DNA from 4 places in the Rhizobium sp. BK619 genome. Region 2 is predicted to be linked to each of the others. Evidence: predicted binding sites of a transcription regulator. Region 2 holds the regulator's gene; each other region holds the start of a gene.

Region 1 (5,445 bases), on a different contig from region 2:
CGACGGAAATCCAGCGCGATCCGTGCTCGGCCTGCGTGAGAAGGGCCGATGCGGCGAACTCGAAGCCGCGCCTGTTGTAAAGACCGGTCAGGAGATCGGTCTGCGCGGCGTTGCGCAACTCGCCGACCAGCGTCTCCCGATCCCGCGACAGCCGGTCGATCAGCCGCAGACCCCTTGCCGCCAGCACCATCACCAGTGTCGCGAGAATGAGCAGGCCGGCGCACAGCGCCAGGATCCGCGTCAGGTGTAAATGCGAGCGCGTCGAAAAGTTTTCGCCGGTTTCGTGAATATCTCTCGCCGCCTCGATCATCTTCTGCTGCAGGAAAGTCATGCGCTCGCTCTGCGCAGCCGCCCAGACGTCGCGCACCGCGGGCGTCGGCCGCGATCCGGCGAGAATGGCATCGGTGATCGCATTAGCCTTCACCTGGTCGCGGCGACCGAGATAGGCGACAATGTCGCGCACGATCGGCGCCGCCGAATGGAAGACCATGTGATCCATGCCCTCGCCGATCATCACCTTGCCCTGCACGAACAGCTCCACCGGAAATCTGGCGGACACGCCCTGGTCGAGGTAACGGCTGCCAATGCCGGTGATCAGCCTCTCCCCATAATAGGTCAGCATGATGCCCATCAGCTGGTTGGATTTCTCCAGCAGCACCGGATCGCTGATCAAGGGTGAAAGCGCATCGACGACGGCAAGCTGCTTGAGAGCCGCATACCAGTAGATCGACCCGGGATCGCTGCCGACATAACGGCCCTGGTCGACGGCGCTGCGCGCGGCGACGATACGGCTGTAGGCAAGGCTGAGAATCGACAATTCCTCCGCAAGCCCTTCGTCGAGCGTATCGCGGGAAGGCAGGCTGGCATAGAAGGCAAGGCGCTCGTCATCGAGCGTTACCCGGCTTTTCTGCATATCAGCAGCGGTCTTGCTGCTCGGATGCGCGAGATAAAGGCGAGTGGCGCCGATTTCACTCAGGATCTCCGTGGCGGCGATCGACCCGCCGCGGGCGAGCACGTCGGCGAACTGCCGGTCTTTCTCGAGATCCCTGTATTGGTTGACTGAAGCCCGTATGACGACGACGCCTTCAATGAGCATGAAGACGAAGGGCAGCATGATGGCGGCCAGGATAACCCTTTTGATGGTCTCGAACTTCATCGCCAATCGCCACGGTGCTCAAAACGTCGGTCGTGCGCGACCAATTGACGCCAATCTTAGCAGCAATTCTTAATAAACTGATAAAGCGGCAGATCCCTAGATTTCGGGACGAATGAAGTCACGTGTCTCAGCATCCATCACCCAGAGTTCGCCTGTGGAAATATCGAACCATGCGCCATGGAGATGCATTTTTCCCGCTTCCTCGAGTGCTTTGATATCGGGAAAGCTTCTGAGATTTTCGATCGAATTGCGGATCGAGACGCGCTCCAGCGCCGTCTGCCGCTCGGCGGCCGTCATCACGTCATTGCTCTGGATCTGCTCGGCGGCAGGCTTGACCAGCGACATCCAGCGACCGATGAAATCGCCCGGCGACAGCGGCTCGGCATTGGGATCGAGCGCGGCGCGGATGCCGCCGCAGCGGCCATGGCCCATCACGACTATATCCGAGACCTTCAGCGCCTGCACCGCAAATTCGAGCGCGGCCGACGTCGAATGGAAATGGCCGTCCGGCTCGTAGGGCGGCACCATGTTGGCGACGTTGCGGATAACGAAGAGCTCACCCGGGCCGGCATCGAAGATCAGCTCCGGTGCCGCACGGGAATCCGAACAGGCAATGACCAGCGTGCTCGGACTCTGACCGTTTTCGGCAAGCAGCCGATACCTGTCGCGGGCGTCGGCATAACGCCCGTTCATGAAGTTGCGGTAACCGTCCAGAAGGGAATTTGGAAAACGCTGCATGCTTCTGGATTAGCGCGCGCGGAAGACAAGATCAACTGCTGCACTGCAAAATGAGCACATTGATGGATGCGTCATTTTTTCCGCCGCTGCGCCGGGTGCAGGAGCCGGCGCATCTGCACCATGGCCATCGGCGTCGAAAGACTGGAAGCATCGCTCGCCAGCATCAGCTCGTTACTGCCGCGCTTGACGGCGCGCGCCAGCACCTCGAAGACGCTGGCCGTGGCAAGCTGCAGCGCCTTTTCGTCCTCGAGGCCGGATAGAAGGCGCGACAGGAAGACGGCGGCCAGCAGGTCGCCGAGACCATTCGGCGCGTTTTCGACGGCGCGGTGCTCGGCAAGAAGCGCGTGACGGCCGGAAAGATAGAGATTGCCGGTACCGCCCGCCATCATCGGCACGGCCGAGGTGACGAGCATGCGCGACGGCCCGAGCGCCAGCGCCGCCTCCATGATCGCGCTGTTGTCGTCAAGCGCCGCCCCGGACAGCCATGCGAGTTCGTAGCGGTTCGGCGTCGCCAGAGAGGCGAGCGGGATGAGATGGTCGCGAATGGCTTCGGCGGTCGCCTCCGGCACGTAGAGACCGCCGAGATCGCCCATGACGGGGTCGCAGACGTAGACCAGTTCGGGATTATCTTGCCTGAGCGCGGCGATCAGCCGGGCCACGGAGCGCGCCTGGGCGGCATTGCCGAAATAGCCCGAAAGCACTGCCCTGACTTCGCCGATCCAGGGCGCGCGGATCAGATCGTCGATCGCCGCGTCGAAATCCGCTTCGGCAAATGTCAGCCGCGTCGAGCGGCCGTGGCCGGGATGCCAGGGCAGCACGATGGTCGGCAGCGCCCAGACCGGATGACCAAGCGTTTCCAGCGCAAAGACGGCCGCCCGGTTTCCGACCGAGCCGCGCACCACATGACTGGAGATGACGATGACTGCGCCCGCTGCATTTTCCGACATGAGACAAGATCCGAATGATGACCGCGTTTGATGATCTTTTTGACGCCGCGCTGTCAACCATTCTTCACGTGAGCATGGAAATGTGCGGCGGAACGAAAAAGAAAAAGAGGATCCTCCCGTTCGTTTTGGCCACGAAATCGGAAAAATCTCTGACAATTTCCCATTTCCAGCGTCAAAAAAGCATCAAAACGATCCCTCAAGGCCGCATTTTAGAGATTTTTTCGCGAAATCTTCTGCTAGCTTGCAGAAAACCAGTCCATTGCGGGAGGCGATTCATGGCTGCCAGAAACAATCCGAAACGGGAAAAACAGATCGAAAGCGCGCGCAAGGTCGCCAAGGCGACGGGCGAAGCGCATCTCGATCCGGAAATTCTCTTCGGACGGGCCAGCAATGACGATCTCGAACGCTATACGCCTGAGATGCTGGCGCTCTCCGCCGTGCATTCGGCAAAGGAACTCGCCGCCTGGAACGGCAAGGCGCCCCGCGTCGGCATCGACACCATCGCCGATGTGACGCCCGATGGCATTGCCGTTTCGGTGCTTTCGGTCACCGACCGGAACATGCCTTTCCTGTTTGAATCGGTCATGGGTGAAGTGACGAGCACCTATCGCGATCTGTTCATGGCCGTGCATCCCATCCTGGTCATGGAGAAGGGCAAGGCGCCTGCGCTCTATTCCGCCGATCACCCGAGCGACCCGGCCAACCGCGTCAGCCACATCCAGCTCCATATTGCGCCGCTCAACTCCGCCCAGGCGGCAGATCTCGTCAAGCGCATCGAAACCGTGCTTGAGCAGGTCCGCCTGTCGGTGTCCGACTGGAAGCCGATGCTGTCCAAGATCGACGGGGTGATCGTCGAACTTTCAGCCAATGGCGCCAGCAGGAAGAAGGCTGATCGCGATGAAGCCGTCGCCTTCCTGACATGGCTGCGCGACGAGAATTTCACGTTCCTCGGCATGCGCGAATATGTCTATTCAGGCAAGGGTGCCGATGCCAAGGTCGAACGCGACAAGGGTACCGGCCTCGGCATCCTCTCCAATCCCGATGTGCTCGTGTTGCGCACCGGCAAGGATGCCGTAACGACGACGCCTGAAATCCTTGCCTTCCTCGACGGTCCCGACTTCCTGATCGTCACCAAGGCGAATGTGAAATCCATCGTCCATCGTCGGGCCTACATGGATTATGTCGGCGTCAAACGCTTCGACGCCGCCGGCAACGTCACCGGCGAGCTGCGCATCGTCGGCCTTTTCACCTCGACGGCCTATACATCGCTCGCCTCGGAAATCCCGCTCCTGCGTTCCAAGATCGAGAAGGTGAAGGAACATTTCGGCTTCGACCCGATGAGCCATTCCGGCCGCATGCTCGACAACACGCTGGAATCCTATCCGCGCGACGACCTTTTCCAGATCGACACCACGCTGCTTGCCAGTTTTGCGGAACAGATCAACGACCTGGCCGACCGGCCGCGCGTGCGCGTCCTGCCGCGCATCGATCATTTCGACCGCTTCGTCTCGGTGATCGTCTATGTGCCGCGCGAGGAGTATGACTCGATCGTCCGCGAAAGGATCGGCACCTATCTGAAGACCGTCTATGACGGCCGTGTCTCCGCCTATTACCCGGCTTTCCCGGAAGGCGGCGTGGCGCGCGTGCATTTCATCATCGGCCGCTCCGGCGGCAAGACGCCGCGCATTCCGCAGTCAAAGCTCGAGCAGGTGATCCGCGAGATCACCGCCCGCTGGGATGACCGTTACGAGGCGCTGGCCGGACCCAAGGCGCCAAAGATCTCGGTCGACCAGGCCTTTCAGGATTCCTTCACGCCTGAAGAAACCGTGGCCGATCTCGCCGATATCGTCGCCTGCGCCGCCGGCGAGCCGCTTCGCATCGAGTTCTACCATCGTCAGGAGGAGCAGAGCCGTACCCTCTCGCTGAAGATCTTCCACGCCGGCGGCCAGCTGGCGCTGTCGCGTCGCGTGCCGCTGCTTGAGAATCTCGGCTTCAATGTCGTCAGCGAACGCACCTTCGACATCGACGTACCGGCGACAGACGGAGAAACGAAACTCGTCGTGCTGCACGATATGGAACTCGAGGCCCGCAACGGCGGCGACATCGATCTGCAGCGTTACGGCGCCGCCCTCGAGGAAGCTTTCGTGGCTGCCTTCGCCGGCACGATCGACAATGACAGTTTCAACCGGCTGATCCTCTCGGCCGGGCTCTCGGCACGCGAGACCAACGTGCTGCGCGCCTATGCCCGCTATCTCCGCCAGGCCGGCATCGCCTATTCGCAGGATTATATCGCGACGACGCTCGACAAATATCCCGGCGTCGCCGCCGCCATCTTCCGGCTGTTCCACGACACGCTCGACACCCGGCCTTCCGAAAAGGCCCGCGTCAAGAAGCTTGCCGACCTGCATCAGGCGATCGAGGTCGAGCTTGCCGACGTGCCGAGCCTTGACGACGACCGTATCCTGCGCCGCTACGTCAATATCGTCGATGCCACGCTGCGCACCAATTATTTCCAGAAGAATGCCGATGGATCGGCGAAGCCGATGCTGGCCTTCAAACTCGATCCACACCTGGTCGACGGGCTGCCGCAGCCCAAACCCTTCC
Region 2 (5,445 bases):
GCGGCGCTCTCCACAAGCAGTTCAACACCGGCCTCTTCGTCAACGGCAATTCCAGCCGTCCGGAGGCTGCAGGCCTTGGTGTCGCCCTCATCGGCTCGCTCTACCTGATGCTGATCGTGCTGGTGCTGGCGCTGCCGATCGGCGTCGCCGCCTCGATCTATCTCGAGGAGTTTGCGCCGAAGAACCGGCTGACGGATCTGATCGAGGTCAACATCAACAACCTCGCCGCCGTCCCTTCGATCGTCTACGGTCTGCTCGGCCTTTCCGTCTTCATCAACTTCGTCGGCCTGCCGCGTTCGGCCTCGCTGGTCGGCGGCCTGGTGCTGACGCTGATGACCCTGCCGACGATCATCATCGCGACGCGCGCGGCACTGCGCGCCGTGCCGCCGTCGATCCGCGCCGCAGCGCTTGGCCTCGGCGCCTCGAAGATGCAGATGGTGTTCCACCATGTTCTGCCGCTCGCCATGCCCGGCATCCTTACCGGCACGATCATCGGCCTGGCGCACGCGCTCGGCGAAACCGCGCCGCTGCTCCTGATCGGCATGGTCGCCTTCGTCGCCAATGCGCCGACGACACCGCTCGATCCCTCGACTGCCCTGCCGGTGCAGGTCTATATGTGGGCGAACGAGGCCGAACGTGCCTTCGTCGAGCGTACTTCGGGTGCCATCATCGTCCTGCTCCTGTTCCTGATCGTCATGAACATGGGCGCCATCCTCTTGCGTCGTCGCTTCGAGCGCCGCTGGTAAACGGAGTTACAGATCATGAACATGTTGACGGAAGCTGCAGTTGAAAAGGCGCTGGATCAGAAGATGAGCAACGTCCCCTATAAGATGATCGGCCAGGATGTCTCGGTTTACTACGGTGAAAAGCGCGCGCTTTTTGACGTGAACCTGAACATTCGCGAAAACACCGTAACTGCGCTGATCGGCCCGTCGGGCTGCGGCAAGTCGACCTTCCTGCGGAGCCTGAACCGCATGAACGACACGATCGACGGCTGCCGGGTCACCGGCAAGATCACCCTCGACACCGACGATATCTATGATCCGGATATCGACGTCGTCGAACTTCGCGCCCGCGTCGGCATGGTCTTCCAGAAGCCGAACCCGTTCCCGAAGACGATCTACGAAAACGTCTCCTACGGCCCGCGCATCCATGGCCTGGCCAAGTCGAAGGCCGATCTCGACCAGATCGTCGAGACCAGCCTGCAGCGCGCCGGCCTCTGGAACGAGGTCAAGGACCGCGTGCATGAATCCGGCACCGGCCTGTCGGGCGGCCAGCAGCAGCGCCTCTGCATTGCCCGTGCCGTCGCCGTCAGCCCCGAAGTCATTCTGATGGACGAGCCCTGCTCGGCGCTCGACCCGATCGCCACCGCCAAGGTCGAGGAACTGATCCACGAGCTGCGCGAGAACTATACGATCGTCATCGTCACCCACTCCATGCAGCAGGCCGCGCGCGTCTCGCAGCGCACCGCCATGTTCCACCTCGGCAATCTCGTCGAGGAGAACGACACCGACAAGATGTTCACCAATCCCGACGATCCGCGCACCCAGGACTACATCATGGGTCGCTTCGGCTGATTTTGGCGACACCGAGCCTTCCCGTTATTCGAGGATAAAGCCCCATGGCATCGACACATATTTATTCTGCCTATGATGATGATCTGAAGTTCCTGTCCAGGCGGATTTCCGAAATGGGCGGCCTGGCCGAGCAGATGGTCGCCGAATCCGTCCGGGCGCTGGTCAACGGGGATACTGCGCTCGCCCAGAAGGTTATTTCCGACGACGTGATCCTCGATCACGCCGAGCGCGAAATCGGCGACAAGGCGATCGTCACCATCGCCCGCCGCCAGCCGATGGCCGCGGACCTGCGCGAAATCATGGGTTCGATCCGCATCGCCGCCGATCTCGAACGCGTCGGCGACCTTGGCAAGAACACCGCCAAGCGCGTCATCGCCGTGCAGAGCACCGGGGTTCCCCGCAAGCTCGCCCGCGGCCTCGAGCATCTGTCCGAGCTGGCGCTCGTCCAGCTCAAGGAAGTGCTTGACGTCTACACGACACGCGCCGCCGACAAGGCGAGTGCGATCCGCGAGCGCGACAACGAGATCGACGCGATGTACACCTCGCTGTTCCGCGAGCTCTTGACCTACATGATGGAAGATCCGCGCAACATCACCAGCTGCACGCATCTGCTCTTCTGCGCCAAGAACATCGAGCGCATCGGCGACCACGCCACCAACATCGCCGAGACGATCTATTACATGGCAACCGGCGCGCAGCCGGAAGGCGACCGTCCGAAGGATGACAGCGCCAACACCGTCGGCGCGGTCACGGAATAACCGCGCACCAGCCTATTGCGTGCGCGCCCATGTGGGGCGCGCAAAGAGGTCGCAGCCATTTTTCTGATTTTGCGCAGGATGCATTGCTTAAATCACCCCCGGTTTAAGGATCATGCGCGAGGAGACCAACACGCATGATCCCGAGAGTTGCAGTTGTTGAAGACGAAGAAGCCCTGAGCGTGCTTCTTCGCTACAATCTCGAAGCTGAGGGCTTCGAGGTCGATACCATCCTTCGTGGCGACGAGGCCGAAATCAGGCTTCAGGAGCGCACGCCTGACCTTCTCATCCTCGACTGGATGCTGCCCGGCGTCTCCGGCATCGAGCTTTGCCGGCGCCTGCGCATGCGGCCGGAAACCGAGCGCCTGCCGATCATCATGCTGACGGCGCGCGGCGAAGAGAGCGAGCGCGTCCGCGGGCTTTCGACAGGGGCCGACGATTACGTCGTCAAGCCTTTCTCGACCCCGGAACTCGTCGCCCGCGTCAAGGCGATGCTGCGCCGCGCCCGCCCCGAGGTGCTGTCGACCGTGCTGAAATGCGGCGATATCGAACTCGACCGCGAAACCCATCGCGTCCACCGCAAGAGCCGCGAAGTCCGCCTCGGCCCGACCGAATTCCGCCTGCTGGAATTCCTGATGTCGTCGCCCGGCCGGGTCTTCTCCCGCTCGCAGCTGCTCGACGGCGTCTGGGGCCACGACATCTATGTCGACGAACGCACCGTCGACGTCCATGTCGGCCGCCTGCGCAAGGCGCTGAACTTCTCCAACATGCAGGACGTCATCCGCACCGTCCGCGGCGCCGGTTATTCGATGGAAGCCTGAGGGGATTCTGACAAAGTCGAGCAAGCTCCGCCCCTCACCCTAACCGACCGGGGTCGAGCCACACGTCTCGACCCGTCCTTCGGACCCCCGTAAACGGGGCGAGGGGACGTGCCCTACGAGACGTTGGAGAGGACCGGGAGGTTGCGGCATATCCCCTTCGCCCCGCAAGCGGGGAGAAGGTGCCGGCAGGCGGATGAGGGGCAGCCACACCCAACACACTCACACAAAAAAACGGGCCTTTCAGCCCGTTTTCGCATGTCGACAATGTCTTACCCGCTCAGCTCGCCCGGGCCGCCGCCCGGCGTCGTTCGTTGACCGGCTGGTAGGCGAGTTTCTGATGGTAGCCGCAATAGGGCGAATTGTCGGGGGACTCGCAGCCGCAGAAATGGAAGTCGTCCTTCAGCGGATCGCCGACCGGCCACTTGCAGGTGCGTTCGGTCAGTTCCGTCAGGCCGAGGCGGCGCGAGATCGGCACGACCACGTTGCCCTTCGGCACGTATTCCATTTCCTCGACCGTTTCGATCTCGATCTCTTCCTTCAGCATCGTCGCGCCCTGCTGGCGGGTGACGGTGCGGGTGGTGATCCGCGAGGCGTAGTTCGGTGCGCGCGGCGCCGATGTCGTGCGTTTCGGCGTGCGCGCCGTGGCGGCCGTGCCGCCGGCCTTGGCGCGGCCGGGAAGGCTCAGCCGGTGAACCTTGCCGATCACAGCGTTTCTGCTGACACCGCCAAGTTGCGCCGCGATCTGGCTGGCGCTCAGTCCTTCGGCCCAGAGCTTCTTGAGTTTCTCGACCCGCTCGTCTGTCCAGTTCATGCCCTGTCTCCACCTTTTGCGTTGGTGATGGCAGAATCCCTCACCGTTGTCCCGGAAGCCTCCGAAACAAGAAACGCTTGATCAATTTTGGTGACTAGTTCCGCCGCATGCAGTCTAGTAATTGAACTTTAACCTAGTGTGAGCCTGACTCCGTGACAAGAGTCGCATGAATCCGGATGAATCGAATTCGGAGTTTTCCCCAACTTGCTGCCGCTGCGTGGCATTTCTGCAATATTGCCTGTTGAAGGTCGAAAACACCGCTGTACAAGCTTGCTGCATGCGCTAAGGGCGCAGTTTTGTTGACATTGCAGCGCGAAAAGGAAATAGTACCGCTGGCCGCCGCAAGGCGGCATTTTTGATTTTTCGGGCCTGGTTTTCTTAGCCGGAGTCCTGTGTTTGACAACGTTGATCGGGAGACCCGCGCCATGGCTGAAGCCGCGCCGCTTTATGACACCTATTCTCGTGCCCCGCTGCGGTTCGAGCGAGGCGAGGGCGTATGGCTGATCACCGAAGGCGGCGAGCGATATCTCGATTTCGGCGCCGGCGTCGCCGTCACCTCGGTCGGCCATAGCAACCCGCATGTGGTCGCCGCGCTGAAGGAACAGGCCGACAAGGTCTGGCACCTCTCCAACATCTATGAGATCCCCGGCCAGGAGCGCCTGGCCAAGCGGCTGACGGAAGCGACCTTCGCCGACAAGGTGTTCTTCACCAATTCGGGCGCCGAGGCGCTCGAATGCGCGATCAAGACGGCGCGCCGCTACCAGTTTTCCAAGGGCCATCCCGAGCGCTTCCATATCATCACCTTCGAAGGCGCCTTCCACGGCCGGACGCTGGCGACCATCGCCGCCGGCGGCCAGGAGAAATATCTCGAAGGTTTCGGCCCCAAGGCGCCGGGCTTCGATCAGGTGGCCTTCGGTGATATCGACGCCGTCCGTGCCGCCATCACCGACGCGACGGCCGCAATCCTCATCGAGCCGGTGCAGGGCGAGGGCGGCGTGCGCCCGGCCACGCCTGAGTTCATGAAGGCGCTGCGCCAGATCTGCGACGAAAACGGCCTGCTGCTGATCCTCGACGAGGTTCAGACCGGCGTCGGCCGCACCGGCAAGCTTTTTGCCCATGAATGGTCGGGCATCACCCCCGATATCATGGCTGTCGCCAAGGGCATCGGCGGCGGTTTCCCGCTCGGCGCCTGCCTTGCCACGTCTGAGGCCGCCTCCGGCATGAAGGCCGGCACGCACGGCTCGACCTATGGCGGCAATCCGCTCGCCATGGCCGTCGGCGGTGCCGTGCTCGACATCATCCTCGCCGATGGCTTCCTCCAACAGGTGCGCGACGTGGCACTCGTCTTCCGCCAGGGACTGGCCTCGCTGAAGGACCGCTATCCCGATGTGATCGAGGATATCAGAGGCGAGGGGCTGCTGCTCGGCGTCAAGGCGGCCGTTCCTTCAGCCGACCTGCTGCAGGCGATCCGCGCCGCGCAT
Region 3 (5,445 bases), on a different contig from region 2:
TCCGGCGGCCAGCGCCAGCGGCTGTCGATTGCGCGCGCGCTGGTGCGCAATGCGCCGATCCTGCTTCTCGACGAGGCGACGTCTGCGCTCGATACCGAATCCGAAGCGGCCGTGCAGAAGGCGCTCGACGAGGCGATGACCGGGCGCACCGTCGTCGTCATCGCTCACCGGCTTTCGACCGTGGTTCGCGCCGACAAGATCGTCGTCATGCAGCAGGGCCGCGTCGTCGAGGAAGGCAATCACGAGACGCTTGCGAAGGTCAGCGACGGTCTTTACGCTCGCCTCAACAATCTGCAGAGGCCTTCGGCCTCCGATTCAAACTGACCTGGTGAGACTGACATGAGCGATGCTGCGATGAAACTGGTGGTGGTTGGCGCAGCCGGGCGCATGGGGCAGACACTGATCCGGCTCATCCATTCCATCGAGGGCGCGACGCTGCATGCGGCGGTCGAGCGCACCGGCTCGCCCTTTATCGGCAAGGATGCCGGCGAGATTGCCGGTCTCGGCCCGAGCGGCATCCTCATCGGCGACGATCCGCTCAATGCCTTTCTGGATGCCGAAGGCGTGCTCGATTTCACCTCGCCGGCCGCGACAGCGGAATTCTCGGGGCTGGCGGCGCAGGCCCGCATCGTCCATGTCGTCGGCACGACCGGCTGTTCGGCCGACGACGACGCCAGGATCGCCGCGGCAGCCCGTCATGCCCGCATCGTCAAGTCAGGCAATATGAGCCTCGGGGTCAATCTTCTCAGCGTGCTCGCCGAACAGGCAGCGCGGGCGCTCGATCCTGATGACTGGGATATCGAGATCCTGGAAATGCACCACAAGCACAAGGTGGATGCGCCGTCCGGCACCGCCCTTCTGCTCGGCGAGGCCGCGGCCAGGGGGCGCGGGATCGATCTCGCCTCGAAATCCGTGCGGGTGCGCGACGGCCATACCGGCGCCCGCGAGGCGGGCACGATCGGTTTTGCGACGCTGCGCGGCGGCTCCGTCATCGGCGAGCATTCGGTGCTTTTCGCCGGCGAAGGTGAAATCGTCACCCTGTCGCACAGCGCTGCCGACCGTTCGATCTTTGCGCGCGGCGCCATCAAGGCAGCACTCTGGGCGCGCGACAAGAAGCCGGGTCTCTATTCCATGCTCGACGTGCTCGGGCTTTCCCCTCAATAACGACATATCGGAGGCATATTCATGAGCGGTACCCTCGTCCTCGTTCGCCACGGCCAGAGTGACTGGAACCTGAAGAATCTCTTCACCGGCTGGAAGGATCCCGATCTGACGGCGCTCGGCATCGAGGAAGCCAATGCCGGCGGTAAGGCGCTGGCCGAATACGGAATCAAATTCGACGTCGCCTATACCTCGGTGCTGGTGCGCGCGCAGCACACTCTGAAGCTGATCCTCGACAAGGTCGGCCAGCCCGATCTGCCGACGATCCGCGACCAGGCGCTGAATGAGCGCGACTATGGCGATCTCTCCGGCCTGAACAAGGACGACGCCCGCGCCAAATGGGGCGAGGAACAGGTGCATATCTGGCGCCGCTCCTATGACGTCCCGCCGCCCGGCGGCGAAAGCCTGCGCGACACAGGCGCTCGCGTCTGGCCGTACTATCTGACGGAAATCCTTCCGCGCGTCCTGCGTGGCGAGAAGGTGCTGGTTGCCGCACACGGCAATTCGCTGCGCTCGCTTGTCATGGTGCTCGACAAGCTGACCAAGGAAGGCGTGCTCGCCCTCAACCTCGCGACCGGCGTGCCGATGGTCTACAAGCTGAAGGCGGATTCCACCGTCGCCTCGAAGGAAGTGCTCGGCGACATGTCCGGCGCACACTGAATGCAATTGCCTTCCCTGTTCCGACAGGGAAGGCTGTTCTCAAAGCGCGTCGCGTCAAACTTGATTTATGCGACGCGCTTTAGCTCTTTGTTTTACGCATGTCGTTGCGGCAAAAGCGCTTCGCGCTTTGCCTGGCAAAAGCGCTGCACACTTTTGCGCGACATGCTTTAGTTCTCGATGGTGAACTGCACCCGGTCGGCCGCAAACCGGCTGATCGAGTATTGCACCGGCACACCGTCGAGATCGGTGTTCATCGCCTTGGCGATCAGAAGGATCGCGCCGGGGGTCAGTTCCAGATCGGCGAGATCCGCCGTGTTCGCATGGGCGGCCGTCACTTCGGTCGTCGCACGGACATAATCCGACAGGCCAAGATCGGCGAAGGCCTTGGTGATCGATTCGCGCTTGCGATAGGCCTCGCCGATCCCGGCGAAGCGTGCGGCGGGAAACCAGCTTGTCGCCTTTGAAACCGGCCGTTTGTCGGCCTGGCGCAATGTTTCCAGCCGGATCACCTGCTCCCCCTGCTTCAGACCCAGCCAGCGGGCCACCTCGGCGCTGGCTTCCTCCTGCACCTCATCGAGCAGCAGGCTGCGCATCTCGCGCGCCTGGTCGCCGATGCCTGAAGTGAAGCGGGTGCGCCGGGTGATCGGGAAATTCAGCCGCTCCTTGCGCTCGATCAGCGTGCCGCGACCTTGTACCGCACGGACGATGCCTTCCTGCGCCAGCGCCGCCAGGGCGCTGCGCACCGTATGGCGGTTGACGCCGAATTGCAGCGCCAGGACCGTTTCCGGCGGCACCATTCCGGTTTCGTCATAGGTACCGTTGCCGATCGCCTCGCGAATCCGGTCAGCGATCTGACGCCAGAGCGCCACGCCGGTCTGCCTTTGCACCTGTTTCAATCCTGCCATTCGTTCCCGCCATTTCCCGCGCCCGATGTCACACGCTTGTCACGACACCGATTTAGGACTAAACATAGCTTGTATGGTTGTCTATATCAATAGACATTTTAAGGAAAGCGGCAATGATATCAGCGGACAGGACAGACGCTGCGTCACAGACGGCATCCGGGCGCAAACGCGCCGCCGATCTGCTGGCGCGCGCGGAACGCAGCGAACTCTCGGCGGTCTGGGATGCTTTGCCGGAAAAGCCCGCAACGCATCCGGTGCGCGGACCCGAGACCGGGCTGGTGATGGTCCGCGGCCGCATTGGCGGCGGCGGTGCTCCCTTCAACCTCGGCGAAGTGACGGTGACCCGGGCCACGGTCCGGCTCGACTCCGGCTCGATCGGCCATGCCCAGGCGCTCGGCACCGATCGCGAGAAGGCTCAGCTGGCAGCGATCTTCGATGCGCTCTGGCAGGAAGAGGCGACGCAGGATTTCGTCGAACAGGCATTGCTCTTGCCGATCACTGAGCGGATCGCCACAGCCGAACGCCGCAAGGCGGACGAGACGGCGGCCACCCGCGTCGACTTCTTCACCATGGTCAGGGGAGACAACTGATGGGCCTGAAGACAGAAGCCTTGACCGGCGGCTTTGCCGAGCCGGTCTTCGACGCCCAGAGTGTCTTCAAGATGCTGATGGACGGCATGGCCCGCCCCGGCACGATCCAGACCGTGCGGCCCGATATCGCGCCGCCTCTGCCGCTCGGCATCGCCGCCGGCACGATCGCTCTGACGCTTTGCGACCACGACACATCGGTCTGGCTTTCCCAGGGGCTGGCGAAATCGGCGGTGCCGGAATGGCTCGGCTTCCACACCGGCGCGCCTTTGACCACTGAGAAGGCCGAGGCACGCTTTGCGTTCACGGAAGCCGGCATCCCGCTTTGCCCGTTCAGCCTCTTCGCCTCGGGCACGCAGGAATATCCCGACCGCTCGACGACGCTCGTCATCGAACTTTCCGCACTCGAAGGTGGACGCAGGCTGGCGCTGATGGGTCCCGGCATCCAGAGCGTGGCTGAGATCGCGCCTGTCGGCCTACCAGAGACCTTCCTGCGGCTCTGGACCGAGAACCGCGCGCTCTTCCCGCGCGGCATCGACATCGTGCTGACATCGGCGACACGTTTTCTCTGCCTGCCGCGCACCACCAAGATCACAGCAACGGAGATCTGAGCTCATGTATGTTGCCGTCAAGGGTGGCGAGGCCGCCATCGCCAATGCCCACCGCCTGCTCGCCGACCGCCGCCGCGGCGACCGTTCGCTGCCGGCAATCGGTATCGACCAGATCGTGGCGCAGCTGGCGCTCGCCGTCGACCGAGTCATGGCCGAGGCTTCGCTTTTCGACCGCACGCTCGCAGCACTCGCCGTCCGCCAGTCGCGCGGCGATATGATCGAGGCGATCTTCCTGCTGCGCGCCTATCGCACCACGCTGCCGCGCTTCGGCTATTCCAGGCCGCTCGACACGGCTGATATGACAATCGAACGACGGATCTCGGCGACCTATAAGGATCTGCCGGGCGGCCAGCTTCTTGGACCCACCTTCGACTATACCCACCGCCTGCTCGATCCCTCGCTGCTTGAGGACGAGGCGGTCGAGGCGCCCGCCCAGCGCGCCGCAGAAACCGGCCGCGTCATGCGGGTCTCCGAGATCCTCGCCGAGGAAGGCCTGATCGAGGCCGACGGCGACATGCCCGAAGATCACGAGATCGGTGATCTCACCCGCGAGCCGATGGAATTCCCGATGACCCGCGATATGCGCCTGCAGGCGCTCGCCCGCGGCGACGAAGGTTTCCTGCTGGCGCTCGGTTATTCCACTCAGCGCGGCTATGGCCGCAACCACCCCTTCACCGGGGAAATCCGCATCGGCGAGGTCGAGGTGGAATTCGATGTGCCGGAACTCGGCTTCGCCGTCTCGCTCGGCGTGATCCAGGTCACCGAGTGCCAGATGGTCAACCAGTTCAAGGGCTCCGCCAAGGCGCCGCCGCAGTTTACCCGCGGCTACGGCCTGGTCTTCGGTCAGAGCGAGCGCAAGGCGATGGCGATGTCGCTGGTGGATCGCGCATTGCGGGCTGAAGAGCTCGGCGAGGATATCACCGCGCCGGCCCAGGACGAGGAATTCGTCATCTCCCATTCCGACAACGTCCAGGCGACCGGCTTCGTTGAGCACCTGAAGCTTCCGCATTATGTGGACTTCCAGGCCGAACTCGATCTCGTCCGCCGCATGCGCCGTGAATTCGAAGCCGCCCGCAGCAGCGGCCAAGACATGAAGGAAGCCGCCGAATGAGCGATCTGGCCAGCTACAACTTCGCCTATCTCGACGAACAGACCAAGCGGATGATCCGCCGCGCCATCCTGAAGGCGATCGCCATTCCCGGCTACCAGGTTCCCTTCGCCTCGCGCGAAATGCCGATGCCCTATGGCTGGGGCACCGGCGGCGTGCAGGTGACGGCCTCGATCATCGGGCCGGATGACGTGCTGAAGGTCATCGACCAGGGTGCCGACGACACGACGAACGCCGTTTCCATCCGGGCTTTCTTCCAGAAGGTCGCCAATGTCGCGGTGACGACGCGAACCAGTGATGCGACGATCATCCAGACGCGCCACCGCATTCCGGAAGAAAAGCTTAAGGACGGCCAGGTGCTCGTCTATCAGGTGCCGATCCCCGAGCCGCTGCGCTTCCTCGAGCCGCGCGAG
Region 4 (5,445 bases), on a different contig from region 2:
GGCCTGCCGCAGCGCCTGCTCGACGCGGATGTCCATCTCGGCCTTGTTGAGGCGCTCATGGTGGCGAATACCGTAGGCAATATTGTCGTAGATCGACATCGGGAACGGCACGGGCTTCTGGAACACCATGCCGACTCGGGCACGCAGCTCGTTCATCGAAAAGCCCGGATCGAGGATGTCCTTGCCGTCGAGCTTGATCGAGCCGGTGGCGCGCATCTTCGGATAGAGCATATAGATGCGGTTGAGGATGCGCAGCAGCGTGGACTTGCCGCAGCCGGACGGACCGATCAGGGCCGAGACCTGGCGCTCGGGGAAGCTCAGGCTGACATCCTTGATCGCGTGGGCGTCGCCATAATAGAAATTGACTTTCTCAAGCGCGATCTTGTCCCTGGCCAGGTGCTTTTGCGGCTTGGCGGCGTCGAAAGTGTCTGCGGACTGAAGCATCATTTCCCACCTTTTCGGTTGAGGACGGAGCGCGATACGACGCTCAGGATCAAAACGACGGCGGTCATCACGAAGGCACCGGCCCAGGCGAGATTCTGCCATTGCTCATAGGGGCTCATAGCGAACTGGAAAATGACGACGGGAATGTTCGCCATCGGCTGCGACATATCCAGGCTCCAATACTGGTTGTTCAGAGCCGTGAAGAGGAGCGGCGCGGTTTCGCCCGAAATGCGGGCGATCGCCAGAAGGATACCGGTCAGAATGCCGGCGGACGCGGCGCGATAAAGCACATTGACCGTGACCTTCCAGCGCGGGATGCCGAGCGAAAGCGCCGCCTCGCGCATGACATCGGGAACCAGGCGCAGCATCTCGTCGGTCGTGCGCACCACGACCGGCAGGAAGATGAAGGCGAGCGCGATGCCGCCGGCAAAGCCGGAGAAGCGCGATGTCGGGCGGACGACCAGCTGATAGACGAACAGGCCGATGATGATCGACGGCGCCGAGAGCAGGATATCGTTGACGAAACGGATTGCCTCGCCAAGCCTTTTGCCGCGAGCGAATTCCGACAGATAGGTGCCGGCCAGCACGCCGATCGGCGCGCCGATGACGACGGCCAGCACGACCATCAGCAGGCTGCCCATGAAAGCGTTGGCAAGACCGCCACCGTCTTCGCCGGGCGGCGGCGTCATTTCGGTGACGAGACTGGGGCTCAGTGCGGACAGGCCGTGGATCAGCGTCGTCCAGAGGATCCAGACCAGAAAGACCAGGCCGAGCGCGGTCGCGAAGCCGCAAAGCGTCAGCGCAATCGCGCTGCCGATCTGGCGGCGGCGGTAAAGGGAGCCGGAATAGGTCGCCATATTACTCCCCCCTCTGCTTTGCCATGCGCACCAGCATGAGCTTGGCGGCCGCCAGAACGATGAAGGTGACCACGAAGAGAATGAGGCCGAGGGCTGCGAGCGACGACCGGTAGAGATCGTCCGACGCCTCGGCGAACTCGTTGGCGAGCGTGGCGGCGATCGAGGTGCCGGGCTCCATCAGCGACACGGCGATATTGTGGGTGTTGCCGAGCACGAAGGTCACCGCCATGGTCTCGCCGAGCGCACGGCCGAGACCGAGGAAGATGCCGCCGACGACGGCAGTGCGGGTGTGCGGGATGACGATGTCGCGCACCACTTCCCACTTGGTCGAACCAAGCGCATAGGCCGATTCCTTCAACTGCGCGGGCACGACCAAAAAGACGTCGCGCATGACCGAGGAGATGAAGGGAATGATCATGATCGCCAGCACGATGCCCGAGGTCAGCATGCCGATGCCGAGCGGCGCGCCTGAGAACAGCGCACCGATCCCCGGGATCGGGCCCAGCCAGTCGATCAGCGCCGGCTGGATATAATCCGACATGAAGGGAGCGAAGGTGAAGAGGCCCCACATGCCGTAGATGATCGAGGGGATGCCGGCGAGAAGCTCGACGGCACCGCCGATCGGGCCGCGAATGGAGCGCGGCGCGACTTCGGTAATGAAGACGGCGATGCCGAGGCTGACGGGAACGCCGATGATCATGGCGAGCGCCGAGGTGACCAGCGTGCCGTAAATCGGCACCAGCCCTGCGAACTTCTCGGCGACCGGATCCCATTCCGTGCCGATGAGGAAGCCAAAGCCGAAGGTCCGGAATGCCTGAAACCCGCTTACCGCCATGGAGACCGCCGCTGCCAGCAGCGCCGCCAGAACGAACAGGCCGCAGCCCAGAACTATCCAGTAAAAAATACGATCGCCGGTCGCACTGTGGCGACGCTTCACGCCGGTTCCTGAGGCGGGCAGCGATGCCAATGCTTCGCTCATATCAATATACTCGACTGCTTTGAGGAAAGGCATTCGGGGCGGAAAGCCTCGCTTTCCGCCCCGACCGCAGGTCTTGCAGGGATCAGCCCTTGAAGGAGGCCGTCCAGTAGTCCTCGATCTGCTTCACCAGGGTTTCCGGAAGCGGCACGTAATCGAGGGAGGAAGCTTCCTTCTGGCCGTTTTCGAGCGCCCACTTGAAGAAGGCGAAAGCAGCCTTGGAGCGCGCCGCATCCTTCGGATCCTTGTACATGATTGCCCAGGTCGTGGCGGTCACCGGCCAGGCCTTTTCACCCGGCGCGTTGGTCATGATCAGGTAGAGGTCCTGAGCCTTGGTCCATTCAGCGCTGGCGGCAGCTGCCGAGAAGCTCTCGGCATTCGGCTTCGGATACTGGCCAGAGGCGTTCTGGATCAGAACGTAGGGCAGCTTGTTCTGCAGGGCGTAGGCATATTCGACGTAGCCGATCGAGTCCTTGACGCGGGTGACGTAGGCGGCGACGCCTTCATTGCCCTTGCCGCCGATGCCGACCGGCCAGTTGACGGCGGTGCCTTCACCGACCTTGCTCTTCCAGTCCTCGTTGACCTTGGAGAAGTAGTTCGTCCAGTTGAAGGAGGTGCCCGAACCGTCCGAGCGGTGAACGACGGCGATCTGGCTGTCGGGCAGCTTCAGGCCCGGGTTCAGATCGGCGATGGCCTTGTCGTTCCACTTGGTGACGTTGCCGAGGTAGATATCGGCGAGAACCTTGCCGGTGAGCTTCAGCTCGCCCGACTTGATGCCCTTGACGTTGATGACGGGAACGATGCCGCCGACGACGAGCGGGAACTGGCCGAAGCCGCCATCCGACAGTTCCTTGGGCTCGAGCGGCTTATCGGATGCGCCGAAATCGACCGTTGCAGCCTTGATCTGGGCGATGCCGCCGCCCGAACCGATCGATTGGTAGTTCAGCTTGTCGCCGGTCTGCTTGTTGTAGTCGGCGGACCACTTGGACAGGACGGGATAGACGAAGGTGGAGCCGGCGCCAGTGATATCGGCGGCAGAAGCCGAAACTGCCAGAGCGGCAACGAGGCCCGCACTGAGGCAGGCCGAGAGGAGTTTCCTGGTGAGCATGTGAAGCGCTTCCCTAATGGAATGGACAGGATGACGAGACCAGCGCCGCGGCGGGGGTGTCCATTGTCTGGGGCGCTGAAGTTCTCGTCACATCAGGCGGGCTAGGCGCGTATTATTACAGTCTGATGACGCTTTTCGATGGTCGAAACTGAGGGCATCGAATAGCGCAGCTGCGGCCTTTCGGTCGAATCGCGGATTTAACAAAGCCTTAGCAAAAACATCGGGATAGATTGACGCATGGCTGTGGTGGATTGCCGCAGCAGGCCTGGAAATGGCGCGTTCAGGCCGTCTAAACGCGGGTCCCGCAGTTGCAGCACCCCATCGATCGCGCGTCAGGCGGCCGACTCTTCTTCCAGCTTGCTGGATATGTCGCGTGCCGACATCGGTCTGCCCATCAGATACCCCTGAAGCTGATCGCAGCCGGCCTCTCGCAAAATCGCCGCCTGGCGGCTGTTCTCGATGCCTTCGGCGGTCACCGGAATCTGCAGGGCGGTGGCAAGCGAAATGGTCGCCCGAAGGACATCGGCGCCGTTGGCGCCTTCATCGAGAGCTGATACAAGCGAGCGGTCGATCTTCATGCGATCGAACCCGAACTGTCGCAACGCTCCAATGCTGGCATAGCCGCAGCCAAAATCATCAAGCGCGAATTTTATGCCGACGCGCTTGAGCTGGTCTATCGACCGCCGGGCCTGATCCGGATTCGTCATCAGGACACCTTCGGTGATCTCCAAGGTCAGGCGTTTTGGATCGAAGTCGAGTTCCTGCAGGACCGAAATCACTTCGGCGCCAAATTCGGGATTGCAGAGCTGGATTGGCGAGACGTTCACAGACAATGCCAGATCGGGCCAGCTCCTGGCATGCTCGATCGATGTTCTCAGCATGTGAACGCCAAGCGCATCGATGAGGCCGCACCGTTCCGCGAGCGGGATGAAAATCTCCGGGCTGATGTTTCCCGTTGCGGTTCGCCAGCGCGCCAGCGCCTCAAGACCGGTGACAGCGCCTGTCGTCGCAGAGACGAGAGGCTGAAAAACGGCCTCGATCGCACCACTGCCGATGGCGCCTTTCAACAGGCCTTCCAGTTCGGCGACCCGCTGGCGCTCCTCGTCCAGTTCGGGGTCGTATTCGATCGCCTGGCCCCGGCCATTTGCCTTGGCGCGATAGAGGGCCATATCCGCTCTGCGGAGAAGCTCCAAGGGCTCGATGTCTCCGTCGCCTGCGGCAGCGCCGATGCTTGCGCCGACTTCGATCGTCCGGCCGTCGATTTTGAATGGCTCGGCAAACAGCGCCAGAATGGCTTTTTCCATATCTTCGCAGGTGGCGGACCCAACATGCACCAGCGCAAATTCGTCGCCTCCCAGCCGGGCCGCGGCCACGACTTCGGGGTGGCAGACCATCAGCGCGCTCGAGACCAGCCGGATCAAATCATCGCCGACCGCATGCCCCCAGGCATCGTTGACGGCCTTGAAACCATCGAGGTCGACCAGATAGAGCCGTGGCGGCGAAGAGCCCGAACTCTTAAAGTCGTCCAACAGGCTGAGAAGTCCATGTCTGTTCAACAGGCCGCTGAGGCTGTCATGGCCTGCTTCGAAAAGCGCGGCTTGCGCCAATTGGCGCAGGCGCCGCGCCTCGGACGCGCCGACCATCAGCACGCCGATCAGGAACAGCGCAAGGATGGCGACGGCGGCCGCGACATAGGGCGTCACCTGCTGAAACACGGTGCTTCCCGGCGCTTTGCTCGGCCAGACGAGATAGCCGATGACGGCCCCCTTCATGTCGGTGATCGGCGTGTTCAGAAATTCCGGCCTGGGCTTCTTCTCCAAGTGCAAGCCTTCGAGTTCATGTTCGTTCGAGAGCGCATCGAGAACTTCGGGCGAAAATTCCTTGTAGAAGCTCAGCGTGCTGAGTTTCGGAAGCTCGGTGGTGGCCGCGTACGGCTGGATCGCCTGCGATGCGAGCAGGGCGATACCGCTTTCGGTCTTGATGAAATTGACCACCGGCGCCCGCGCTGGATCGGCAGCTACTCTGATCTGCCGATAAAAGTCTTCGCCGAAAACGTCGCT

What was found. Region 2 encodes PhoB, which activates phosphate uptake and scavenging genes when phosphate is short. Its sites were predicted from a motif close to TGTCATNNANCTGTCAT; they were not measured.
Region 1: the regulator PhoB is predicted to act here: its motif matches at 2,893-2,909, upstream of FHX14_RS03835 (NAD-glutamate dehydrogenase).
Region 3: the regulator PhoB is predicted to act here: its motif matches at 2,753-2,769, upstream of phnF (phosphonate metabolism transcriptional regulator PhnF).
Region 4: the regulator PhoB is predicted to act here: its motif matches at 3,500-3,516, upstream of pstS (phosphate ABC transporter substrate-binding protein PstS).

What each region holds. Positions count from the first base shown of each region.
Region 1 is NZ_JACIBH010000002.1:90,141-95,585, reverse strand. Features, by position in the region: gene FHX14_RS03850 (GGDEF domain-containing protein) at 1-1,156, opposite strand, end outside; gene FHX14_RS03845 (carbonic anhydrase) at 1,253-1,894, opposite strand; gene pdxY (pyridoxal kinase PdxY) at 1,966-2,841, opposite strand; gene FHX14_RS03835 (NAD-glutamate dehydrogenase) at 3,117-5,445, shown strand, end outside.
Region 2 is NZ_JACIBH010000023.1:3,326-8,770, reverse strand. Features, by position in the region: gene pstA (phosphate ABC transporter permease PstA) at 1-746, shown strand, start outside; gene pstB (phosphate ABC transporter ATP-binding protein PstB) at 762-1,577, shown strand; gene phoU (phosphate signaling complex protein PhoU) at 1,622-2,335, shown strand; gene phoB (phosphate regulon transcriptional regulator PhoB) at 2,470-3,153, shown strand; gene FHX14_RS31645 (GcrA family cell cycle regulator) at 3,431-3,964, opposite strand; gene FHX14_RS31640 (aspartate aminotransferase family protein) at 4,390-5,445, shown strand, end outside.
Region 3 is NZ_JACIBH010000003.1:150,348-155,792, reverse strand. Features, by position in the region: gene FHX14_RS06435 (ABC transporter ATP-binding protein) at 1-324, shown strand, start outside; gene dapB (4-hydroxy-tetrahydrodipicolinate reductase) at 340-1,164, shown strand; gene FHX14_RS06425 (2,3-bisphosphoglycerate-dependent phosphoglycerate mutase) at 1,186-1,821, shown strand; gene phnF (phosphonate metabolism transcriptional regulator PhnF) at 1,989-2,726, opposite strand; gene phnG (phosphonate C-P lyase system protein PhnG) at 2,840-3,316, shown strand; gene phnH (phosphonate C-P lyase system protein PhnH) at 3,316-3,924, shown strand; gene FHX14_RS06405 (carbon-phosphorus lyase complex subunit PhnI) at 3,929-5,035, shown strand; gene FHX14_RS06400 (alpha-D-ribose 1-methylphosphonate 5-phosphate C-P-lyase PhnJ) at 5,032-5,445, shown strand, end outside.
Region 4 is NZ_JACIBH010000008.1:276,244-281,688, reverse strand. Features, by position in the region: gene pstB (phosphate ABC transporter ATP-binding protein PstB) at 1-444, opposite strand, end outside; gene pstA (phosphate ABC transporter permease PstA) at 444-1,301, opposite strand; gene pstC (phosphate ABC transporter permease subunit PstC) at 1,303-2,280, opposite strand; gene pstS (phosphate ABC transporter substrate-binding protein PstS) at 2,363-3,385, opposite strand; gene FHX14_RS17365 (bifunctional diguanylate cyclase/phosphodiesterase) at 3,718-5,445, opposite strand, start outside.